Regions from separate parts of the Pseudomonas sp. Eth.TT006 genome, predicted to be linked through region 2. Evidence: predicted binding sites of a transcription regulator. Region 2 holds the regulator's gene; each other region holds the start of a gene.

Region 1 (7,938 bases), on a different contig from region 2:
CCGCCAGCAGACTCAACAGTCCGAGAGTGGCGGAAATATAGCCACTGACCCGCCCCTCGCCAAACTTGAAGGGTGCGTTGCCGTGCCGCTGAAAATAGGCTTTGAGTCTTTCCATAACTGATCTTCCGTGATTTGCGAGAACTGCGACTGGTCATTGCGACGCAGGCAGAAACAAAAAAGCCACGGTCACCGTGGCTTTTTGTTAATCACTGCTTCGGCGCGGGCGCCGGTGCAGTGGCTGGCGGAGCAGCCGGGGCTGGTGCCGCAGCCCCGGGAGCGGCCGGTTTTGGCGCGGCATCGTCGAACAGGTTCAGCCGTTCGCGCAGCTCATGGGCCGGGACCGGTTGCTGGTCCGCCGGCAGCGCGTTCGGGTCGACCGGGGTCGCCGGCGCGGCGCCGTGCTCGTCTTTGGCGGAGGGCTTGGCCGCGTCGGCACCTTGCGCACCTTCGATCGCGGCCTGGGCTTTCTTGGTCAGGACCACGATGTCGATACGACGGTTGACCGGGTTGAAGGGGTTTTCCTTGTCGAACAGTGCCGACGAGGCATAACCGACGACCCGCGCCACCTGCGAATCCGGATAGCTGCCTGCCACCAGCGCACGCCGGGCGGCGTTGGCGCGGTTGGCCGAGAGTTCCCAGTTACCGAAATCGCCGGTGCCGGTGTACGGCTTGGCGTCGGTGTGGCCGCTGATGCTGATCTTGTTCGGCACCGCTTTGATGGTATCGGCCATGGCCAGCAGGATGTCTTCGAAGTACGGCTTCAGACGCGCCGAGCCCGAGTCGAACATCGGCCGGTTTTCCGCGTCCATGATCTGGATGCGCAAGCCGTTCGGGGTGATCTCGAACAGGATCTGATCCTTGAACTTTTGCAGCTGCGGATTCTCGTCGACCTTGTTCTGCAGTTCTTGCAGCAACAGTTCCAGACGCTCTTTCTCGACCTGCTCGGCCATGCCTTCAACCTGCTCGGTGTCGACCGTGACCTTGTCCGGCTGCGGCTGCGACTTCACCTCGGGGTTGAGGGTGTTTTCCGGAGCGAGGGTCGGCGTGCCGCCCAGATCGATGATGTATGGCGTGCCGCTTTCGGAGAAGCCGACCGGATCCTTGAAGTAACCGGCGATGGCGATCTTCTGCTCCGGCGTGGCGGTAGACAGCAGCCACAACACCAGGAAGAACGCCATCATCGCCGTGGCGAAGTCGGCGAAGGCGATTTTCCATGCCCCGCCGTGATGCCCGCCGGCTATGCGCTTGACGCGCTTGATGATTATCGGCTGATTGTTTTCCATGGCTTAGCGACCGCGAACGGCTTGTTCCAGCTCGGCAAAGCTTGGACGGTGCGCCGGGTACAGAACCTTGCGCCCGAACTCCACGGCCAGCGATGGCGGCATGCCGGAAGCCGAGGCTACCAGGGAAGCCTTGATCGCCTCGTAGACGTTCAGCTCTTCCTTGGCATCGTGGGCCAGGGAGTGGGCCAGCGGACCGAAGAAACCGTAGGCCGCGAGAATACCGAAGAAGGTACCGACCAGTGCCGCACCAACGTGCAGGCCGATGGATTTCTGGTCGCCTTCACCCAGCGAGGCCATGGTCACCACGATCCCCAGTACCGCCGCGACGATACCGAAACCGGGCATGGCGTCGGCGATGCCGTTCACCGCGTGGGACGGGTGCTCGAGGTCTTCCTTGAGGCTGTAGAGTTCCATGTCGAACAGGCCTTCCAGCTCATGCGGCGCCATGTTGCCGGAGGACATGATGCGCAGGTAATCGCAGATGAACGCGGTCATGCGTTCGTCCTTGAGCACGGCCGGGTACTTGGCGAAGATCGGGCTCGCGGCGGCATCTTCGATATCGCCTTCGATGGCCATCATGCCTTCGCGGCGGCTCTTGTTGAGGATCTCGTAAATCAGCCCCAGCACTTCCAGATAGAAGGTGTGGCTGAAACGCGAACTGAACATGCTCAGGGATTTCTTGAGCACGTGCATGGTCATGTAACCGGGGTTGGCCTGGAGGAATGCACCGAGGGCCGCACCACCGATGATCATCACCTCGAAGGGCTGGATCAGGGCGGCAATCTTGCCGTGGGAGAGCACGTATCCGCCGAGCACGCTCGCGAATACGACGATGATGCCGATAATTTTAGCCATAGATAGAAAGTACTTACTTAAGTCGGGTTCAAGGTCATATTCGGAAGTTAAAAAATCTCTTCTTCTACTTATCGGCAAAACTGCGCCAGACTATAGCCAGTTCAGGCGAAAAGCCAATTTAGCCCATGCCGGGCGCGTCTAAAGTCAGTGAAGATCTCGTCCAGACATGGCTAATGAAACGAACGTCCCACACGCAAAACCGACCACGCTCGAAGGCTGGGTCAAGCTGCTCGATGGCGTCCGCCTGCCCGTGCCGCAAGAGGCTCACGACAAAGTCTGCCGGGCGATCCGTGATAATCGCAGTTCCCTGCGCGACATCGCCGACCTGATGCAGGACAGTCCGGCACTGGCCTTGAGCATCATCCGTGAGGCCAATCGTCACACCCACGGCACCATGGCCGCTCCCGCGGAAAATCTTGAGGTAGCGATCAATCGTCTGGGCCTGGCGCGTACCGAAGAATTGCTCGCGCGGCTGCCCGTCGAAGCGCATATGCAGATCCCCAAGGCCTTGCGCCAGCTGCAAATGATCAGCCAGCACGCCATGCAACAGGCCAACGGTTTTTTCGCCAGCCGCCTGGCGCGCCTGTGGCAGGACATTCATTGGGGCAGCCTGCTGTTTCTCTCGCCGCTATGGCCGTTGGCGCTGACCTATCCCGAATTGCTCGAAGAGTGGGAATTGCGCGTTATCCACAAGGGCGAATCGGCACCAGTGGTTGAAAAGCAACTGTTTGGCGTACGCCTGCTGAAGGTCGCCGAAGCGCTGGTCCAGGCCTGGCACCTGCCGATCTGGGTGCAGCAAGGCTATAAGCTGCTGCTCAGCGAACAACGCGAATTGGTGAAAGTGCTGCGCATCGCCCGCGACAGCGAACATCCGTTGCGCCAGCAACACCGTCTCGACGAAGACCCGACCCTGCGCCGCTGGCTGAACCAGCCGGCCAACACCGTGCTGCTCGCTAACGGACTGGCGTTGTCGGCGCAACAGGCCTGGGACAGTCCGCACAGCGCGCGCTGGCAGTACCTGACCAGCCTTTATCTGCAGGTTCCCATGGATGAAGTGCAGCAGCAGTTGCACCAGCAAGCCGCCAACAGCGCGCGCCAGCATGCCATGCCCGATCTGTGGCACCCGGCCGTTGCCTTATTGTGGCCGTGGGGCACCCATCGTTTGCCGGCCGGGATGTTGCCGGCGGCCGCGCCGAATGCCGAGGATCTGAGCCAATGGCGCCGGCAATGCGCCGAATTGCTGGCCGAGCCGAGCCGCTTCACCAATGCCATGAGCCTGACCGTTGCCGCCCGCGATGCATTGGCCGCCAGCGGCATGCGTCGGGTGATGATCCTGATGGCCGATCGCACCCAGTCCAATCTGCGCGTGCACCAGACCTACGGCCTGCCGAAAGACGCCGCCGCGCTGAATTTTGTCGTCAGTCAGAGCAAAGTCCTGCAACGCTTGCTCGCGCAACAGGCACAGGTGCGAATCAACCCCGAAAACAACGCGCAATTCTCCGCCCTGCTGCCGCCTGGCCTGCGTTCGCTGTTTCGTGGCGAACATCTGTTCCTGCGCTCGCTGGTCAATAACGGCCGGGTGATCATGATCGTCGTGGCCGATCAGGGCGGCGGGCCATTCGCCGACATCACCGTGCAGGCCTTCGGCAAAACCGCACAGTGCATCGAAAAGGCCCTGCACAGCTTTAGCAGCCGTGGTCGATGAGGCTGCGCTACAATCCCCCCCTTTGTGCTCTGGAGACCTCACATGTCTGACTTCTCTGGCTTGCCGCTCGTTATCGAGCCGAGCGACCTGCTCCCGCGGCTCGAGTCCCCCGAACTGATTCTGGTGGATCTGACCAGCCCTGCCCGCTATGCCGAAGGTCACCTTCCCGGCGCACGCTTTGTCGACCCGAAACGCACCCAGCTCGGCCAGCCACCGGCACCGGGGCTGCTGCCGGCGAAAGCCGATCTCAAAGCGTTGTTCGGCGAACTGGGCCATCGCAAAGAAGCGGTCTACGTGGTCTATGACGATGAAGGCGGCGGCTGGGCCGGACGTTTCATCTGGCTGCTCGACGTGATCGGTCATGACAAATATCACTACGTCGACGGCGGTCTGCCGGCGTGGCTGGCGGCTGGCATGCCAATGTCGATCCAGGTGCCGCCGGCGGCAGGTAACCCGGTAGCACTGACTCTGCACGAAGAGCCGACCGCCACCCGCGAATACCTGCAAAGCCGTCTCGGCGCTGCCGATCTGGCAATCTGGGATGCCCGTGGACCACTGGAATACTCCGGCGAGAAAGTACTGGCCGCCAAGGCCGGGCACATTCCCGGCGCAGTGAACTTCGAGTGGACCGCCGGCATGGACCAGGCGCGCCAGTTGCGCATCCGCAGCGACATGCCGCAGATCCTCGAAGACCTCGGGATCACCAAGGACAAAGAAATCATTACCCACTGCCAGACCCATCACCGGTCCGGCTTCACCTATCTGGTGGCCAAGTCCCTCGGTTATCCGCGGGTCAAGGGCTACGCCGGTTCCTGGGGCGAATGGGGCAACCACCCTGACACGCCTGTCGAGATTCAAGGTTCTAAGGACAACTAATGAAAGAGCGTCTGTTTATCCTCAGTCAGTACCTGCTGCCGCATCACCTGCTGTCGCGCCTGGCCGGCTGCGTTGCCGAGTGCCGCGTACGCTGGTTCAAGAATGCCTTTACCCAGTGGTTCGCCAAGCGTTATCAGGTGGACATGTCGCAAGCGCTGGTCGAAGACCTCACCGCTTACGAGCACTTCAATGCCTTCTTCACCCGCGCCCTGAAAGACGGCGCGCGTCCACTGGACGAAACCCCGGGTGCGATTCTCAGCCCGGCGGACGGTGCGGTCAGCCAGCTTGGTCCGATCGAGCACGGTCGGGTGTTCCAGGCCAAGGGCCACAGCTTCAGCGTGCTGGAACTGCTCGGCGGTGACGCGGCAAATGCCGCACCGTTCATGGGCGGCGACTTCGCCACCATTTACCTGTCGCCGAAGGACTACCACCGCGTGCACATGCCGCTGGCCGGCACCCTGCGCGAAATGGTCTACATCCCGGGGCGGATCTTCTCGGTCAACCAGACCACCGCGGAAAACGTGCCGGAGCTGTTCGCCCGTAACGAGCGCGTGGCGTGCATTTTCGACACCGAGCGCGGGCCGATGGCCGTGGTGCTGGTCGGCGCGATGATCGTTGCGTCGATCGAAACCGTGTGGGCCGGTCTGGTCACTCCGCCGAAGCGCGAACTGAAAACCTTCCGCTACGACGAAGCCGCCCGTGCCCCGATCCATCTGGAAAAAGGCGCCGAACTGGGGCGCTTCAAGCTGGGTTCCACCGCGATCGTGCTGTTCGGGCCAGATCAGGTGAAGTGGGCCGAACAACTCGCCGCCGGTTCGCCAGTACAGATGGGCCAAGCCCTGGCACTGCCAAAAGCCTGATACCCCGCCCCCCTGTAGGAGCTGCCGCAGGCTGCGATCTTTTGATCTGTTTTTTAAAAAACAAAATCAAAAGATCGCAGCCTGCGGCAGCTCCTACAGAGATCGCCACCGCGACAGACCGTGACGTTTGCTGCTATGGTTTTTGGCATGAGCCAGACCATGCCCCCTCCGCTGTTAAGCGCCCCGACTCCCACGCAGTCGCGCCTGTCGTTCTGCGAAGCCACCCCGCGCGACCTCAAGCGCTGGATCGCCGGCCTGCCCAAGGCCAACATCGGCGAAACCGCCCGCCAGTTGTACCAAGGCCTGGGCGAACTCAACCAACTGCTGACCCCCAGCGACAACCGCCTGCAACTGCTGGAGCTGCTGCGCCCCGAGGTGTATTTCGTCTGTCAGCATCTGGAGCGACACTTCCTGCACCAGGCGATCATGCTCGACGACCGCTCGCGCAAGATCAGCAACCTGTGTCAGGCCCTGCAAAACCAGTTGGCCATTGGCTACAAGCAGATCGTGTTGCGCATCGTGCCCAAGTACCACAAGGACCGCGCGGCGCTGGTCAGCCTGGCGCTGCAGCGCGCCGCGCATGCGCTCAAGGGCCAACTGTTGCGGGCTGCGCAGCTTTACAGCGCGGCGCCGGAACAGCTGTGGTTCGAGCTACATCAGTTGTATCGCTGTGCTTGCGGCCTGCAACTGCAACAGCGTCGGGTTCACGACGATCTGGCGAGTCTGAGCACAGAATTGAGCCTGGAACAGACCTACATCGCCGCACTGCTATTGGGCAGCGCCCGCTGCAATCAACTGCGGCAGAACCAGATCGCCCGGCTGGCCGAGGTGCTGGAGCCGTGGGGCGCCTTGCTCAAACTGCATCCCGGCAGCCCCGATGACGGACTGTTCGCCATCAGCGCCGAACTGGACACTGGCCCGCGCTACCGCAGCCAGTTTCGTAAAGAGCAAGCGGGCGCGCTGCTCGGCTTCAATCCGCAGCCGCTGGTGGAGGTCATCGAAGCGCACTTGCTGCATCAGCAGACCTCGACGCCACTGTCCGTGCCGAACGGACTGACCCTCGACACCCTGCAACACGTGCACGCCAGTTGGGGCCAGGCCGCCGAGCGCAGTTTTCAGCGCACTGCCGGCCAAGGCAACCTGACCGTATGCGTGGGCATGAGCGCCCTGCACTTCTATCTCGGTGGCGAGCGCACCTTCAGTGAGTTGCTCAAGCATCCCGGCGTGCGTACCGCCAACTTCAGCCGCGCCGTGGTCAAGGGCGAAAAAGACAGCTGGAGCCAGGCCTTCGACGCCGCTCCGCAAAGCAATGCGGAGGAATTTCTGCCTTACGAAGAAATCCAGTACGACCAGCTCGGTGAAGACGAAAATGCCGCTGACCAGACCCAGCATTACCCGACCTACTCGCTGCCGGTGATCAACCACAGTCCCGGCGGTTACTGCCTGGGCTGGCCCGGCGAAGTGCCCGCCGAGTTGCAGGCCGGTGAGATGGTCGGGATTCAGGACAGTTCGAATCAGGGCTGGAGCATTGCGGTGGTACGCTGGATTCGCCAAGTGCGCGGCAGCGGACCGCAAATGGGCATCGAGCTGGTGGCGCCGCACGCCGAACCGTGCGGCTTGCAACTGGTGCGCTCACAGGATGATCACAGCCACTACTTGCGCGGCTTGCTGCTGCCCGAGATCAGCGCCATCGACCTGCCCGCGACCTTGCTCGCACCGCGCCTGCCGTTTCAGGAAGGCAATAAAGTGCTGATCAACACCCACGGCGAAGAACACCGCGCCGGCCTTGATCGACGGGTGGCGAGTACGCACAGTTTCAATCAGTTTGCCTATCGTTCGCTGGAGGCCGCAAAGAATGGCGGCGGCGAGGAGGATTTTGATTCGTTGTGGAAGTCGCTTTGAAAGCAAAAGATCGCAGCCTGCGGCAGCTCCTACAGGGAAATGTGTAGGAGCTGCCGCAGGCTGCGATCTTTTGATCTTTAATTACAACTGCCCGTCACGATCCCGGAACCCCAGCAGATACAGCACGCCATCCAGCCCCAAGGTGGAGATCGCCTGCTTGGCCGACTGTTTGACCAGCGGCTTGGCCCGGAACGCCACGCCGAGGCCTGCAATCGCCAGCATCGGCAGGTCATTCGCGCCATCGCCGACCGCAATGGTCTGCTCCAGCCGCAAGCCTTCCTTGTGCGCCAGCTCCTTCAGCAGATCAGCCTTGCGCTGCGCGTCGACAATCGGCTCGATCGCCACGCCGGTGCATTTACCGTCGACCACTTCCAGTTCGTTGGCGAACACATAGTCGATGCCGAGTCTGGCCTGCAGCTGCTTGGCAAAGTAAGTGAAGCCGCCAGACAGGATCGCG
Region 2 (7,938 bases):
AATGAACAGTTTTTGTACCTACATCGATGGCCTGCCACGCATTGTTCCGGTTGTGAACGCGCAGCCAGTAATGTGGCCTCCGTCTATGCAAGACAAGGTAAAGAAATAACATGGGCAGCATGCATCCCGTACAGGTGATCGCGGTGACCGGCGGCAAAGGTGGCGTCGGCAAGACTAACGTGTCAGTGAACTTGTCTCTGGCGCTGGCAGAGCTTGGCCGTCGGGTCATGCTGCTGGACGCCGACCTGGGACTGGCGAACGTTGACGTTCTGCTGGGGCTCACGCCAAAACGCACGCTGGCTGACGTGATCGAAGGTCGCTGCGAGCTGCGCGACGTGCTGTTGCAGGGGCCCGGCGGGATCCGCATCGTACCGGCCGCTTCCGGCACCCAGAGCATGGTTCACCTGAGCCCGGCACAACATGCCGGTCTGATTCAGGCCTTCAGCGACATCGGCGACAACCTCGACGTGCTGGTGATCGACACCGCTGCGGGCATTGGTGACTCGGTCGTCAGTTTCGTCCGTGCCGCGCAGGAAGTGTTGCTGGTGGTCTGCGACGAGCCGACGTCGATCACCGACGCCTACGCGCTGATCAAACTGCTTAACCGCGATTACGGCATGAACCGCTTCCGCGTCCTCGCCAACATGGCGCAGAGTCCGCAGGAAGGGCGCAACCTGTTCGCCAAGTTGACCAAGGTCACGGATCGCTTCCTCGACGTCGCCTTACAATATGTGGGTGCCGTGCCGTACGACGAAAGCGTGCGCAAGGCCGTGCAGAAGCAGCGCGCCGTCTACGAAGCCTTTCCGCGTTCCAAGTGCGCGCTGGCGTTCAAGGCGATCGCGCAGAAGGTCGATACCTGGCCGCTGCCTGCCAACCCGCGCGGTCACCTCGAGTTTTTCGTCGAACGCCTCGTGCAGCAAACGGCAGGGCCAGTGTTATGACTGCGAGCGGTATGAACTACTACAAGAAATCGGCACGTGACGCGCAGTACGAGTTGATCGAGCGTTACGCGCCACTGGTCAAACGCATTGCCTATCACTTGCTGGCGCGCTTGCCGGCGAGTGTGCAGGTCGAAGATCTGATTCAGGCGGGGATGATCGGCCTGCTCGAAGTCTCGACCAAATACGACGCCAGCAAAGGCGCCAGTTTCGAAACGTACGCGGGCATTCGCATCCGCGGCGCGATGCTCGACGAAGTACGCAAAGGCGACTGGGCACCACGCTCGGTTCACCGCAACACCCGGATGGTCAGCGATGCAATTCGCTCAATTGAAGCGAAAACCGGCCGTGACGCTAAAGATCACGAGGTTGCGGCCGAACTCCAATTGAGTCTCGACGATTACTACGGGATTTTGAATGACACCTTGGGCAGTCGCCTGTTCAGTTTCGACGACCTGTTGCAGGACGGCGAACATGAAGGGCTGCACGAGGATGGCGCCAGTGCTCATATGGAGCCGTCGCGCGATCTGGAAGATGAACGCTTCCAGGCGGCGCTGGCGGACGCGATTGCCAATTTGCCGGAGCGTGAGCGACTGGTGTTGGCGCTGTACTACGACGAAGAGCTGAACCTCAAGGAAATCGGTGAAGTCCTTGGCGTCAGTGAATCGCGGGTCAGCCAGTTACACAGCCAGTGCGCGGCCCGTTTGCGGGGGCGTTTGGGGGAGTGGCGAGCGCGCTGAAGGCAGTGTGGGGACACTGCGAACGAGGCTGGTGCGGTGGTGAACGGCACCGGTCTTGCTCTGTTGTGCTCCAGACAGTCTTTGAGTGTTACGCCGGATTGATTGAAATGGCGCGTCCAGGTGCTGGGCGCGTTTAAGACTGCTTGGAGGTCGAATTGAACAAAGACATGAAAATCCTCATCGTTGATGACTTCTCAACGATGCGGCGGATCATCAAGAACCTGTTGCGTGATCTCGGGTTCACCAACACTGTCGAGGCTGACGATGGCATCACTGCCATTCCGGTGCTCAACAGCGGCAGCATCGACTTTCTGGTAACGGACTGGAACATGCCCGGCATGACCGGTATCGACCTGCTGCGCCACGTGCGTGCCGATGAAAAGCTCAAGCACCTGCCGGTGCTGATGGTGACCGCTGAAGCCAAGCGCGAGCAGATCATCGAAGCGGCCCAGGCCGGTGTAAACGGCTATGTGGTCAAACCTTTCACGGCTCAGGCGTTGAAAGAAAAAATCGAGAAGATTTTCGAACGCATCGGCTGATGAACGCGCGGGGGAGCTATGGAGCATAACGAATCTTCACTGGGCGATTTCGAATCGACCCTGAAAAAACACGCGGTCGAACTGGTCGAGAGCCTTGAAAAAGGCAGGTTCGGCGACGCGGTGCAATTGATCCATGAGCTCAACCAGACCCGTGACCGCGGCCTGTACCAGGAAGTGGGCAAGCTCACACGTGAACTGCACAGTGCGATCGTCAACTTCCAGATCGACCCGCACATGCCGCAGGCCGAGGAAGTGTCGCAAATCACCGACGCCACCGAGCGCCTGGGCTACGTGGTCAAACTGACCGAAGCCGCGGCCAACCGCACCATGGATCTGGTGGAAAGCGCGACCCCTGTGGTCAATGGCCTGGCTGACGAAGCCCAGACCTTGAGCGCCGATTGGGGCCGCTTCATGCGCCGTGAGGTCGGGGCGGAAGAGTTCCGTGAACTGGCGCGCCGGGTCGACGGTTTTCTGACACGCAGCAGCACGGACAACCGTGCGGTGTCGAGCAATCTCAATGACATCCTGCTGGCCCAGGATTACCAGGACCTCACCGGTCAGGTGATCAAGCGCGTGACCCAACTGGTCACCGAAGTCGAAAGCAATTTGCTCAAACTCGTGCTCATGGCCAGTCAGGTCGACCGCTTTGCCGGCATCGAACATGACCGCGAAGCGATGCTTGCAGAAAAAGATCCACAAAAACATCTCTCGCAGGGTGAAGGTCCGCAGATTCATGCCGATAAACGAGAAGACGTTGTGTCCGGTCAGGACGATGTGGACGATTTGTTATCCAGCCTCGGGTTCTAGTGTTTTGGAATTTTAGGTTTTTTGGGTTTTTAGACCTGTAGGAGCACCCCATTAATGAGCTTCGGCGCCGATGAAGAGATCCTTCAGGATTTCCTGGTTGAGGCCGGCGAGATTCTTGAGCAACTGTCCGAACAACTGGTCGAGCTGGAAAGCCGCCCGGATGACGCAGATCTGCTCAACGCAATTTTTCGCGGTTTCCACACTGTAAAAGGGGGCGCCGGCTTCCTTCAGCTCAATGAGCTGGTGGAGTGCTGTCACATCGCCGAAAACGTGTTCGACATCCTGCGCAAGGGTGAGCGTCGCGTAGATGCAGAACTGATGGACGTGGTGCTTGAAGCACTGGACGCGGTGAACAGCATGTTCAGCGAAGTCCGTGAACGTGCACCGATCACCGCCGCGACCCCGGAACTGCTGGCCGCCCTGGCGCGTCTGGCCGAGCCGCAATCGGCCGACGAAGCTCCGGCATCGCCGGTGGCCGAGATGATCGAAGAGCTGGTCGTCGAGAGCGAGCCTGCCGATTCGGGCGACATCACCGATAACGAATTTGAACAGCTGCTGGATTCGCTGAGCGCCGCCAAGGCCGAAGCTGAAGCCCCGGCCGCTGCTGCCCCTGCGCCAGCTGCCGATGCGGCGGCCAGTGATGAAATCACCGACGCCGAATTCGAGTCGTTGCTCGATCAGTTGCACGGCAAAGGCCAGTTCGCGGCTGACGCGGTTGTACCGCCTGCGGCCAAGCCAGCGGCACCCGCTGCAGGCGACAGCTCGGACATCACCGACGACGAATTCGAAGCGCTGCTCGATCAGTTGCATGGCAAGGGCAACTTTGCCGTTGAAGCGCTGGAATCGGCCATCGCCTCGGCCCCGGCGGCACCTGCCGCGCCAGCGGCCGCCGCTGCCGGCAGCGACCTGATCACCGATCACGAATTCGAATCGCTGCTCGACGAATTGCACGGCAAGGGCAAATTCACCGAAGTCGGCACCGCTGCTGCGGGCAGCGCTTCGACCGTGGCCGCGCCTGCCGCCAAGGCTGCAGCCGCTCCGGCCGCTGCGCCGAAAGCCGCGCCCAAACCAGAGCCAAAAGCCGAAACGCCGAAACCGGCAGCCGCTGCTGCACCGGCTCCGGCCCGTGCCGCCGCTACGCCGCCACCGGAAAAACCGGCCAGCGAAGCCGAGACCACCGTGCGCGTCGATACCGCGCGTCTCGACGAAATCATGAACATGGTCGGCGAGCTGGTGCTGGTGCGTAACCGTCTGGTGCGCCTGGGTCTCAACAGCGGCGACGAAGCCATGTCCAAGGCCGTGTCGAACCTCGACGTGGTCACGGCTGACCTGCAGACCGCGGTGATGAAAACCCGGATGCAGCCGATCAAGAAGGTCTTCGGACGCTTCCCGCGTCTGGTTCGCGACCTCGCGCGTCAGCTCAAGAAAGAGATCAACCTGGAACTGGTGGGTGAAGAAACCGACCTCGACAAAAACCTCGTCGAGGCTCTGGCCGACCCGCTGGTCCACTTGGTGCGCAACGCGGTCGACCACGGCATCGAGTCGCCGGAAGAACGCGAAGCCTCGGGCAAGGCCCGTGGCGGCAAAGTGGTGCTGGCCGCCGAGCAGGAAGGCGACCACATCCTGCTGTCGATTTCCGATGACGGCAAAGGCATGGACCCGAACGTCCTGCGCGCCATCGCGGTAAAACGCGGGGTGATGGACAAGGACGCGGCCGATCGCCTGAGCGATACCGAGTGCTACAACCTGATTTTTGCTCCGGGCTTCTCGACCAAGACCGAGATCTCCGACGTGTCCGGTCGCGGTGTCGGCATGGACGTGGTGAAGACCAAGATTTCCCAGCTCAACGGTTCGATCAACATCTACTCGACCAAGGGCCAGGGTTCGAAGATCGTCATCAAGGTGCCGCTGACCCTGGCGATCATGCCGACCCTGATGGTGATGCTCGGCAATCAGGCGTTCGCCTTCCCGCTGGTCAACGTCAACGAAATCTTCCACCTCGACCTGTCGACCACCAACGTGGTGGACGGCCAGGAAGTGGTGATCGTGCGGGACAAGGCGCTGCCCTTGTTCTACCTCAAGCGCTGGCTGGTCAGCTCCGCCGCTCACGAAGAGCAGCGCGAGGGCCACGTGGTGATTCTTTCGGTAGGCACTCAGCGGATCGGCTTCGTCGTCGATCAACTGGTCGGCCAGGAAGAAGTGGTCATCAAGCCATTGGGCAAAATGCTGCAGGGCACTCCGGGCATGTCCGGCGCCACCATCACCGGTGACGGCCGCATCGCTCTGATCCTTGATGTTCCAAGCATGCTCAAGCGTTACGCCGCACGGCGTATTTGAATCCGGGGCGGCGGGGCGCTGACGTCCCGCTGCACCTATATGGAGTGTTTATGGCAGTCAAAGTCCTGGTGGTGGACGATTCGGGTTTTTTCCGCCGCCGCGTCTCGGAAATTCTTTCCGCGGATCCGAGCATCCAGGTGGTCGGCACCGCAACCAACGGTAAAGAGGCGATCGATCAGGCCCTGGCGCTGAAGCCGGACGTGATCACCATGGACTACGAGATGCCGATGATGGATGGCATCACGGCGGTGCGGCACATCATGCAGCGCTGCCCGACCCCGGTGTTGATGTTCTCCTCGCTGACCCACGAAGGCGCCCGGGTAACCCTGGATGCGCTGGACGCCGGCGCGGTGGATTTCCTGCCGAAGAATTTCGAAGACATCTCGCGCAATCCCGAGAAGGTCAAGCAACTGCTGTGCGAGAAGGTTCACAGCATCTCGCGCAGTAATCGTCGTTTCAGCGCTTACAGTGCTCCGGCTCCGGCCGCTGCACCGACGCCTGCGCCAGCTCCGGCTCCTTCGGCATCCAGCTTCAGCAGCCACGGCAGCAGCGCACCGGCCCGTCCGGCGCCTGCAGCGGCACCTGCGCGTGCACCGGCCGCCAGCGCTTCTTCGGCTGCGCCAAAACGCAAAGCCTACAAACTGGTGGCGATCGGTACCTCGACCGGCGGCCCGGTGGCGCTGCAACGGGTGCTGACGCAGTTGCCGGCGAACTTCCCGGCACCGATCGTGCTGATCCAGCACATGCCGGCGGCCTTCACCAAAGCGTTCGCCGAACGCCTCGACAAGCTATGCCGCATCAGCGTCAAGGAAGCCGAGGATGGTGACATCCTGCGTCCGGGCCTGGCGCTGCTGGCCCCGGGTGGCAAGCAGATGATGATCGACGGCCGTGGCGCGGTGAAAATCCTGCCGGGCGACGAGCGTCTGAATTACAAGCCGTGCGTGGACATCACCTTCGGTTCCGCAGCCAAATCCTACGCTGACAAAGTTCTGGCGGTGGTGTTGACCGGCATGGGCGCCGACGGCCGCGAAGGCGCGCGTCTGCTCAAGCAGGGCGGCAGCTCGGTGTGGGCGCAGGACGAAGCCAGTTGCGTGATCTACGGCATGCCGATGGCCATCGTCAAAGCCGATCTGGCTGACGCGATCTACAGCCTGGACGACATCGGCAAGCACATCGTCGAGGCGTGTATCTGATGGATGTTCTAAGCCTCATCGGGATCATCCTGGCGTTCGTCGCGATCATCGGCGGCAACTTCCTGGAAGGCGGTCACCTCGGCGCACTGGCCAACGGCCCGGCCGCGCTGATCGTGCTCGGTGGCACCATCGGCGCAGCGCTGCTGCAATCGCCGATGAGCGCCTTCAAGCGCGCCATGCAGATCCTTGCCTGGATCCTGTTCCCGCCACGGGTCGACCTCGCCGGCGGCATCGACCGCGTGGTCAACTGGAGCCTCACCGCGCGCAAGGAAGGCCTGCTCGGCCTCGAAGGCGTGGCCGATGCGGAACCGGACAACTACTCGCGCAAAGGCCTGCAACTGTTGGTCGATGGCGCCGAGCCGGAAGCCATTCGCAGCATCCTCGAGGTGGATTTCTACACCCAGGAAGCCCGCGACATCGAGGCCGCCAAAGTCTTCGAAAGCATGGGCGGCTACGCGCCGACCATCGGCATCATCGGGGCGGTGATGGGCCTGATTCATGTGATGGGCAATCTGGCTGATCCGTCGCAACTGGGCAGTGGTATCGCCGTGGCGTTCGTTGCGACCATCTACGGTGTCGCCAGCGCCAACCTGGTGTTGCTGCCGGTGGCGGCCAAGCTCAAGTCAATCGCGTTGCGGCAGTCGCGTTATCGCGAAATGTTGCTGGAAGGAATCTTGTCGATCGCCGAAGGTGAAAACCCTCGCTCTATCGAGCTGAAGCTTCAGGGCTTCATGGATTGATGGGGGTAATGGACTATGGCTCGCCGCAGGCATCAGGAAGAACACGTTAACCACGAGCGCTGGCTCGTGTCCTACGCGGATTTCATCACGCTGCTGTTCGCGTTCTTCGTGGTGATGTACTCGATTTCGTCGATCAACGAAGGCAAGTACAAGGTCATTTCCGAAGCGCTCATCGGGGTCTTCACCGACTCCGACCGCTCGCTCAAACCGATCCCGATCGGTGACGAGCGACCGAAGACCGTGACCCCGGCCAAGCCGCTGGTCAAGGATGCCGAACAGGTCGATGCCGGTATCGCCGGTGCCAGCGATCCGCTGAAAAGCATCGCCGATGACATCAGTGCGGCGTTCGGCGACCTGATCGCGTCCAATCAGATGACCGTGCGTGGCAACGAGTTGTGGGTCGAGATCGAACTCAATTCCAGCCTGTTGTTCGGCAGCGGCGACGCCATGCCGAGCAACATGGCCTTCAACATCATCGACAAGGTCGCAGCGATCCTCAAACCGTTCGACAACCCGATCCACGTCGAAGGCTTTACCGACGATCAGCCGATCCGCACCGCGCAGTACCCGACCAACTGGGAGCTGTCTTCGGCGCGGTCGGCGAGCATCGTGCGCATGCTGGCGATGCAGGGCGTCAACCCGGG
Region 3 (7,938 bases), on a different contig from region 2:
CTGCAGACGTTCCGGCGACAAACCGCGGCCGATCGCCAGGCTGTCGTATTCGCCGGTCTTGCAGTTGGTCAGCATCAGGCCGGACAGGTCAGTGGCAACGATCTGCACACCCATCTTCAACTGACCGAGGTTGCTGCGCTCGAACTCATCGATCGACATCGACAGCGAATACGGTTCCTGCCCCGACGAGCACGCCGCCGACCAGATCCGCAGGCGCTGGTTCGGACTGGCCTTGATCGCCTCCGGCAACACCTTGTTCTTCAAGACCTCAAACGGATAGGTGTCACGAAACCACAGGGTTTCGTTGGTCGTCATGGCATCGACCACCTGCTCGCGCAAACCGCTGCGTGGCTGGGTCTGGATGCGCTGCACCAGTTCGCCCAGGGACTTGATGCCTTGCTGCTCCATCAGTTTGTTGAGGCGGCTCGACACCAGATATTGCTTGTTTTCACCGAGCAAAATGCCACAGGCTTTTTCCAGGAAGACCCGGAACTGTTCAAAATCCAAATTACCCGTAGACAATGCTGCCGCCTCTTAAATCGTGTTGAACGCCAGGAGCAAAAGGCCCCTAGCTGATATCTGCTGCTTTGATCCGGTCGACTACCCGGGATGCCAGGTCATCAGGACGGAATTTGGCCAGGAAGTCATCGGCACCGACTTTCTTGACCATCGCCTGATTGAATACCCCCGACAACGAAGTATGCAGGATGATGTGAAGCTTTTGCATGCGTGGATCGCTGCGGATCTCCGCCGTCAGGGTGTACCCGTCCATCTCCGGCATCTCGATGTCGGAAATCATCATCAGGAACTCTTCTTCCGGCTTCTTGCCCTCATCGACCAGCTTGCGCAGGTAATCCAGCGCCTGCCGGCCGTCGTTCAGCGCCACTACTTCGACACCGATCGTCTGCAGACAACGCGTGACCTGTTTGCGCGCCACCGACGAGTCATCGACCGTCAGCACCCGCAGCGACAACGCCTTGCTCTGGGTCTCGACATCGACCACACCCTGGGAAATCGCTTCCGGCGTCGGCGCAACTTCCGCCAGCACCTTCTCGACATCGATGATTTCGACCAACTGATTGTCGACTCGTGTCACAGCGGTCAGGTAGTGATCACGACCCGTGCCCTTGGGCGGCGGATGGATCTCCTCCCAGTTCATGTTGACGATGCGCTCCACCGAGCGGACCAGGAAACCCTGGGTCTTGGTGTTGTACTCCGTGATGATCACGAACGGACTGTTCTTGTCTTTCAACGCCCCGGAACCGGTCGCCATTGCCAGATCAAGGATCGGAATGGTCGCCCCCCGTATATTCGCCACCCCGCACACGACAGGACTGGACTTGGGCATCAACGTCAGCGACGGGCATTGCAGCACTTCCCGCACCTTGAACACGTTGATTCCGTAGAGCTGCTGACCGTCGAGACGGAACAACAACAGCTCCAGGCGATTCTGCCCCACCAGTTGCGTGCGCTGGTTCACCGAATCCATTACACCAGCCATGCCCAGACTCCTACACCAACGCCAAGTGTTGTTGCGACGCACATTCATTGCTAAACGGCACGGCGCTTGCTTTTCAACTCGTATGAACGCTCAAACGACATTTTCCCGACGTCTGACCTCCCGCACCCGCAAAGCGCTGTGCGCGGTGGCCGCCGTCTGCTTTTTCTTCGCTGGCAACCCTGCCGGTGCTGATACGGTTACCTTGCCTGACATGCTTATCGGCGTCACTCAGGGCTTTCTTGAATTCACCGTAGAAGACTATCTGGCTACCAGTCAAACCGAAGGCCGCTACGAAATCGAGGTCAACCAGCTCGACCCGCGTATGCGCATGCCTATGTGCGACAAGGAATTGACAGCGACATTGGAGAGTCCGGCGCGTCCGCTGGGCCGGGTAACGGTCAAGGTCCGCTGCGAGGGAAGCTCGCCGTGGACGGTGTTCGTGCCCGCTCAAGTCCGCCTGTTTCGCGAGATTGTCACCACCACCCGCCCGCTTAAACGCGCCGGCATTATCGAGCCGCAGGACGTGACCTTGCGTGAACGCGACGTCAGTCAGATCAATCAGGGTTTTCTGACGTCGGTGGATGACGCCATCGGGCAGAAATTAACCCGACCAACGGTCGCCGATCAGGTGCTGACGCTGGTGCATCTGGAACAGGCCGAAGTGGTGCGCAAGGGTGACCAAGTGGTGATCATCGCCCGCAGCGGTACGCTCGCGGTGCGCATGCCCGGGGAAGCCCTGGCCAATGGCGGTTTGAAGGAACAGATCCGGGTGAAAAACCTCAATTCCAACCGGGTGATCAAGGCGCAAGTCATCGCACCGGGTCAGGTGGAAGTGGCCATGTAAAAACCCTCACGCAGAAAACTGGCGCGCGCCTCGACGCTTCCCTAAACTGTGCCGCAGCAGAACACGCTTCGGTACATGCGGCTCATTGCAAAGTGGGCCTAAAGTTTTCCAGGGAATGGCCGAGAACATGGCAAGCGTCCAAATTCCCAGAGGTTTTTATCATGGTCATCGACTTCAGCCGTTTGAACAGCTCCTCGTCACTTACCGGTAGTACACGTACCAGCAACGCCAAGGAAACCGCCGAAAACGGCACCTCCGCGCCGCTGAATACCCAGGCCGAAACGGCCAGTACCGCAAAAAGCGGGGAATCGGTACACCTCAGCAATGAGGCTCAACAGTTGCAGAAGGTCACTGACAAGCTGCGCGATCAGCCTGCCGTCGACAAAGCCCGTGTGGCCGAGTTGAAAGCAGCGATTGCCGATGGCAGCTATAAAGTCGACAGCAACCGTGTAGCCAGCAAACTGCTCAACTTCGAAGCCCAGCGCTAGGCATTTGCCAGCGCCAGGCTTTTGGACGCTTAGACCCCAAGGCCAGCCATGCACGACACTAATTTATTGCAACTGATCATCGACGACTTTGCTCCAGCGCAACAATTGCTGGAGTTACTGCAAACCGAGTCCCTCGCCTTGCACGGTCGCGACATGCCCCTGCTGGAAGAAATTCTGGCGCACAAACAGGCATTGATCATTTTGCTTGAACAGCATGGCCGCAAGCGCAGCGAAATCCTCGCCAGTCTCAACTTGCCGACCGACCGCAGCGGTCTGGAGCAGCTGGCTGGGCAGTCGAGTATTGGCGACCAGCTGTTGGCGCAAGGCGATGCATTGACTGATCTCATTGCTCAATGCCAGGCCGCCAACGTCAAGAACGGCCAGTCGATCCAGATCCAGCAGGCCGCCACGGCCAATCAGTTGAAGATCCTCACCGGTGGTGAAGCGCCAGCGCTTTATAACGCCAGCGGTACTTTTGCCAAGCCCGCCGTACCGCGTCCGCTCAGCCAGGCATGAGCCGTTGATGCGCCAGCTCTATCAACCCGCGAAACATGCTGGCAAAATGCCTGCCAGTCGTAGTCAAATTTTGTCTGGAGATTGAGAAAACGTGCCAAACGCCCAAAGCGCGGATGATAGTCCGCAGCCTCCAAAGGTGCTGACCACGCCCCTGGAAATCTCCAGCAACCTGCGCCAGCTGCAGGAAAGCCACGATCCGCTGATCATTACCTTCCATGAGCGTAACCAGCGTTTCCAGAGTTTCCTGATCAAGGTTGACCGCGACACCGCGACCATCGCCCTGGACGAAATGATCCCGCGCGATGGCGAGCGTTTTCTGCAGGCGGGCGAGCCGTTCAAGGTTGAAGGCTTCCATGACGGCGTGCGTATCGCCTGGGAGTGCACCGGCAAGCTGAACATTCAAGAGTCTGCGGGCGATCGTTTCTACACCGGCGAACTGCCGACCGAAGTGGTTTACCACCAGCGCCGCAACGCCTTCCGCGCCGCGCTGAAACTGACCGATCTGGTCAGCGTCGAACTCGGCGGTGAAAAGCTCAAGGCGCCGATCAACGGCAAACTGCTGGATATTTCCGCCACCGGTTGCAAGCTGCGCTTTGAAGGCGACATCACCGATCGTCTGCAACTGGGCCAGGTCTACGATCGCATGATCGCCCCGCCGCTGTTCGGCAATCAGCCGATTTCGGTCGAACTGCGCTATCTGCACTTCGAAGAAAAGCTCAACATCACCTTCGCCGGTCTGCGTTTCCACAACATCAGTGGTCAGGCAGCACGTAACGTCGAGCGCTTCGTTTATCAGTTGCAACGTGAAGCACGTCGTTTCGATAAAGACGATATGTGATTCGCACGCACAAAGAAAAAGGGCAGTCCTGCACGGGACTGCCCTTTTTTATGCCTGCTGAAAATTCCCAGTAACACCAAGATCCCTGTGGTGAGGGGATTTATCCCCGATCGGCTGCGCAGCAGTCGCAAAATCATCCAATGCGGTGTGTCAGGAAGAATGTGCAGTCAGGGCTTGGGGGCTGCTTCGCAGCCCATCGGGGATAAATCCCCTCGCCACAAGGTTATCCATTCATCATTAAATCTGTGTTCACCACAGGTGAATATTGCAGTCAGAGTCAGGGCCTGGCGCCGCTGATGTCTGGCGTCGGTTTATCGGTTCCATCATCGGGCCCTGGTTCCACTACTGGCTCCGGCTCAGGCTCAACCGGGGTCTGCATCTGCTCCTGCACCACCTGCTCATCGACACGTGGGTCGAGGGCCGCCACCAGCGGCGAGGCGGACATGCTGTCGGGCATCGCCACGTGATGCAGCGGCGCGTCGTCGACCTGGTGCAGATTGGTCACCGCTTTCGGGCGGATGCGCCACACCAGCACCAGCGCAAAGAAGCTGAAGAACGCGTACAGGCTCTGGCTGCCGAACAGTTTCATCAGCACCCCCGCCAGCAACGGGCCGATACTGGCGCCGACGCCGTAGGTCACCAGCAGCATCGCCGTCAGCGACACCCGGCGATCGCCTTCGACGTGGTCGTTGGAAAAGGCCACCGCCAGCGGATACAGGCAGAACTGCACCAGCGAACAGAGGAACCCGACCACGAACAGCACTTCCAGCGGCACCTGCGGCAGAATCGCCAACGGTAACGCCGCCACCGCCAGGAACCCGGCAAAGCACCGAATCAGCAATGCCCGGTCATATCGGTCGGACAACCAGCCCAACGGCCACTGCACCAGCAGTCCGGCAAAAATGCAGCTACCCATGAACAGCCCGACCTGCTCGGTCGACAGCCCCTGCTGCGAGGCATACAGCGGCGCCAGACCATAGAACGAGCCGATGATCAGACCAGCGCCCAGCACCGTACTCAACGACTGTGGCACGCGCTTGATAAAGAAGCGCGGTTCCATCGGTGCCGGATGCAGCGGCGCCGGGTGAATCCGCCGGGTCAGTGCCACCGGCACCAGACACAGGGCGAAACACAGCGCCACCAGCATCAGCAACTCCAGGCCCAGACCCGGGTGCATGACCAGAATCAGCTGACCGAGTACCAGCCCCAGATACGAAGCGATCATGTAGCCACTGAACACCAGCCCGCGCTGGTTGGCATCGGCCTGCTCGTTGAGCCAGCTCTCGATCACCATGTACTGGCACATCATGCCCAGACCGACGATGGTCCGCAGCACCAGCCACGCCGGCAGCCAGTCGACCAGGCCATGCCCGAGCACTGCCGCACCGACGATCCCGGCACACGCCGAATACGCACGGATATGCCCGACCCGGGCGATCAAGCGGTGACCGATCTTGCCGCCCAGCACCAGACCGAAATAGTTGGCCGCCATCAGCGCACCGACCCACAGCCCGTCGACATGGTCAGCGGCCAGGCGCAATGCCAGATAAGTCGATAGCAGGCCCGAACCGATCAACATCATCAGCGAGGCGAAATACAGCGCTCGAAAGGATTTCCAGATTTGGCGCATCGGCGTTCCGAGCGGCTCCTTGCAGTGAGGATCGGACTCTCAAAACGATAGTCCGACAGCGACAGTTAGTCAGGCCTGGGCTGCGAGAACACGCCGTTCCCAGGGAGTTATTTCATCAAAGAAGCTGGTCAACTCCATGGTCTTCGAAGCGATGTAGCCTTCGATGAACTCCTGTCCGAACAGTTCCCTGGCCAATGGGCTACGTTTCAGACGCTCAAGTGCGGCATGCAAGGTACACGGCAGCGCAAGATTGTCCGGCACTTCGAATTCGCCCTGAATCGCTTCGCTCGGTTCCAGCTCATGTTCGATCCCGTGCAAACCGGCGGCGAGGCTCGCGGCAATCGCCAGATACGGGTTGGCGTCGGCGCCGGGTAACCGGTTTTCCACGCGCCGGGCTTGCGGTGAACTGGCCGGAATGCGCAAGCCGGCGGTGCGGTTGTCGTGGGACCAGCAGGCATTGTTCGGCGACGCATACGGGTGGCACAGGCGCTGATAGGAGTTCACGTTCGGCGCAAACAGCGCGGTGAAGTCCGCCATGCACGACTGCTGTCCGCCGATGAAATGGCGGAACATCGCCGTCGGCTGGCCGTCCTTGTCACTGAATACATTGTTGCCGGTGGCGATCTCGACCAGGCTCTGATGAATGTGCATCGAACTGCCCGGGGTGTGCGCCAGTGGCTTGGCCATGCACACCACGCTCAGGCCGTGCTTGAGCGCGACCTCTTTGAGCAGGTGCTTGAACAGGAACGTCTGGTCGGCCAGCAACAGCGGATCACCGTGCAGCAGATTGATCTCGAACTGGCTGACGCCCATCTCGTGCATAAAGGTATCGCGCGGCAGCCCGAGCGCCGCCATGCATTTGTAGACTTCGCTGAAAAACGGCCGCAGACCGTTATTGGAACTGACACTGAACGCCGTCTGGCCGTCCTCGCGACGCCCGTCGAGGCCGACTGGCGGACGGAACGGCTGAGTCGGGTCGGGATTCGGTGCGAAGACAAAAAACTCCAGCTCGGTCGCTACCACCGGCGCCAGACCGCGCGCGGCGTAACGGGCGATGACGTTCTTCAGTTGGCCACGGGTCGACAGGTTGGAGCTTTCGCCGCTCAGTTCGTCGGCATCGCAGATGGCCAGGGCACGCGGCTCATCGCTCCATGGCAGCGGGTGGACCATGTCCGGATCGGCCACCAGTGCCAGGTCGCCGTCGTCACTGCCGTAAAACCGCGCCGGCGGATAACCGCCCATGATGCATTGCAGCAGCACACCCCGCGCCATCTGCAAACGCCGCCCTTCGAGGAAACCCTCGGCGGTCATCACCTTGCCACGCGGCACGCCATTCAAATCCGGCGTGACACATTCAACCTCATCAATGCCGGCCAATCGCTGCGCGAGTGAACGCTGACCATCGCTTGTCATGACGCAATCCTTGTTATTCGTGCGAGCCGCGAACGGCGACCTGCACAAAATAGGCTCCGGCTGTTCGGAATATCAAGCAGCGTCAAACAAAAACCAACCGTACTCGCCCCCTGTAGGAGCTGCCGATGGCTGCGATCTTTTGATGTTGCTTTAAAAACAAGATCAAAAGATCGCAGCCTGCGGCAGCTCCTACAGGGGCAAGTGTTGTGTCAGGGAAGGTAGAGGCTGAACACTCCGCCGCCCAAGGGTCCGCCGTTGCTGATTTCGGTGCGTCCGACCACGCCGTTGCGCTGATGCAACGCGGCAATGCGGTTGGCGAAATACAGGCCCAACCCGGTGCTGCCGCTGCCGTGATTGATGCCCTGCACGTAGTCGGCCTGACGTTCGAGCATCTCGGCCGGGTAACCGTCGCCGTCATCATTGATGCTCAACACCAGTTGACCGGCCTCGTCGCTGACAGTGATCAACAGCGACTCGCGGGCATAGCGAATCGCATTGTTGATGCAATTGCCCAGCACCGAAGCAATCAGCTCGCGATCAAAGAACCCCAGCGGGCTCAACGGATCGACTTCATAGGTGGCGATGATCCCGCGACTGGCGAACACCTCTTGGTGCGCCGCCAGTTGCGCCTCGATGAAATCATCGAGCTCGTGATAAGCCGGTTGCAGCGGCATCTGGTTGACGCCGAGCTTATACAGCCCGAGCAGC

The links. The regulator FliA, encoded in region 2, starts transcription of late flagellar genes. The targets are predictions, from matches to a motif close to CTAAAGTTTNNNNNNNNNNNGCCGNTAA.
Region 1: motA (flagellar motor stator protein MotA) is a predicted target of FliA. The motif match lies at 2,207-2,234, and genes of this name have one in related genera.
Region 3: flgM (flagellar biosynthesis anti-sigma factor FlgM) is a predicted target of FliA. The motif match lies at 2,444-2,471, and genes of this name have one in related genera.

The regions. Positions count from the first base shown of each region.
Region 1 is NZ_JBTJEN010000017.1:32,752-40,689, forward strand. Features, by position in the region: gene ACXR0M_RS23230 (sterol desaturase family protein) at 1-115, opposite strand, end outside; gene motB (flagellar motor protein MotB) at 207-1,283, opposite strand; gene motA (flagellar motor stator protein MotA) at 1,287-2,138, opposite strand; gene ACXR0M_RS23245 (HDOD domain-containing protein) at 2,305-3,843, shown strand; gene rhdA (thiosulfate sulfurtransferase) at 3,886-4,719, shown strand; gene asd (archaetidylserine decarboxylase) at 4,719-5,579, shown strand; gene ACXR0M_RS23260 (molecular chaperone) at 5,727-7,481, shown strand; gene serB (phosphoserine phosphatase SerB) at 7,563-7,938, opposite strand, start outside.
Region 2 is NZ_JBTJEN010000015.1:97,226-105,163, reverse strand. Features, by position in the region: gene fleN (flagellar synthesis regulator FleN) at 111-941, shown strand; gene fliA (RNA polymerase sigma factor FliA) at 938-1,678, shown strand; gene ACXR0M_RS22015 (chemotaxis response regulator CheY) at 1,846-2,217, shown strand; gene ACXR0M_RS22010 (protein phosphatase CheZ) at 2,236-3,024, shown strand; gene ACXR0M_RS22005 (chemotaxis protein CheA) at 3,079-5,361, shown strand; gene ACXR0M_RS22000 (protein-glutamate methylesterase/protein-glutamine glutaminase) at 5,412-6,554, shown strand; gene ACXR0M_RS21995 (flagellar motor protein) at 6,554-7,294, shown strand; gene motD (flagellar motor protein MotD) at 7,310-7,938, shown strand, end outside.
Region 3 is NZ_JBTJEN010000007.1:459-8,396, forward strand. Features, by position in the region: gene cheR (protein-glutamate O-methyltransferase CheR) at 1-522, opposite strand, end outside; gene ACXR0M_RS12750 (chemotaxis protein CheV) at 569-1,501, opposite strand; gene flgA (flagellar basal body P-ring formation chaperone FlgA) at 1,584-2,345, shown strand; gene flgM (flagellar biosynthesis anti-sigma factor FlgM) at 2,507-2,833, shown strand; gene ACXR0M_RS12765 (flagella synthesis protein FlgN) at 2,882-3,349, shown strand; gene ACXR0M_RS12770 (flagellar brake protein) at 3,441-4,187, shown strand; gene ACXR0M_RS12775 (MFS transporter) at 4,465-5,817, opposite strand; gene ACXR0M_RS12780 (glutamine synthetase family protein) at 5,887-7,128, opposite strand; gene ACXR0M_RS12785 (sensor histidine kinase) at 7,440-7,938, opposite strand, start outside.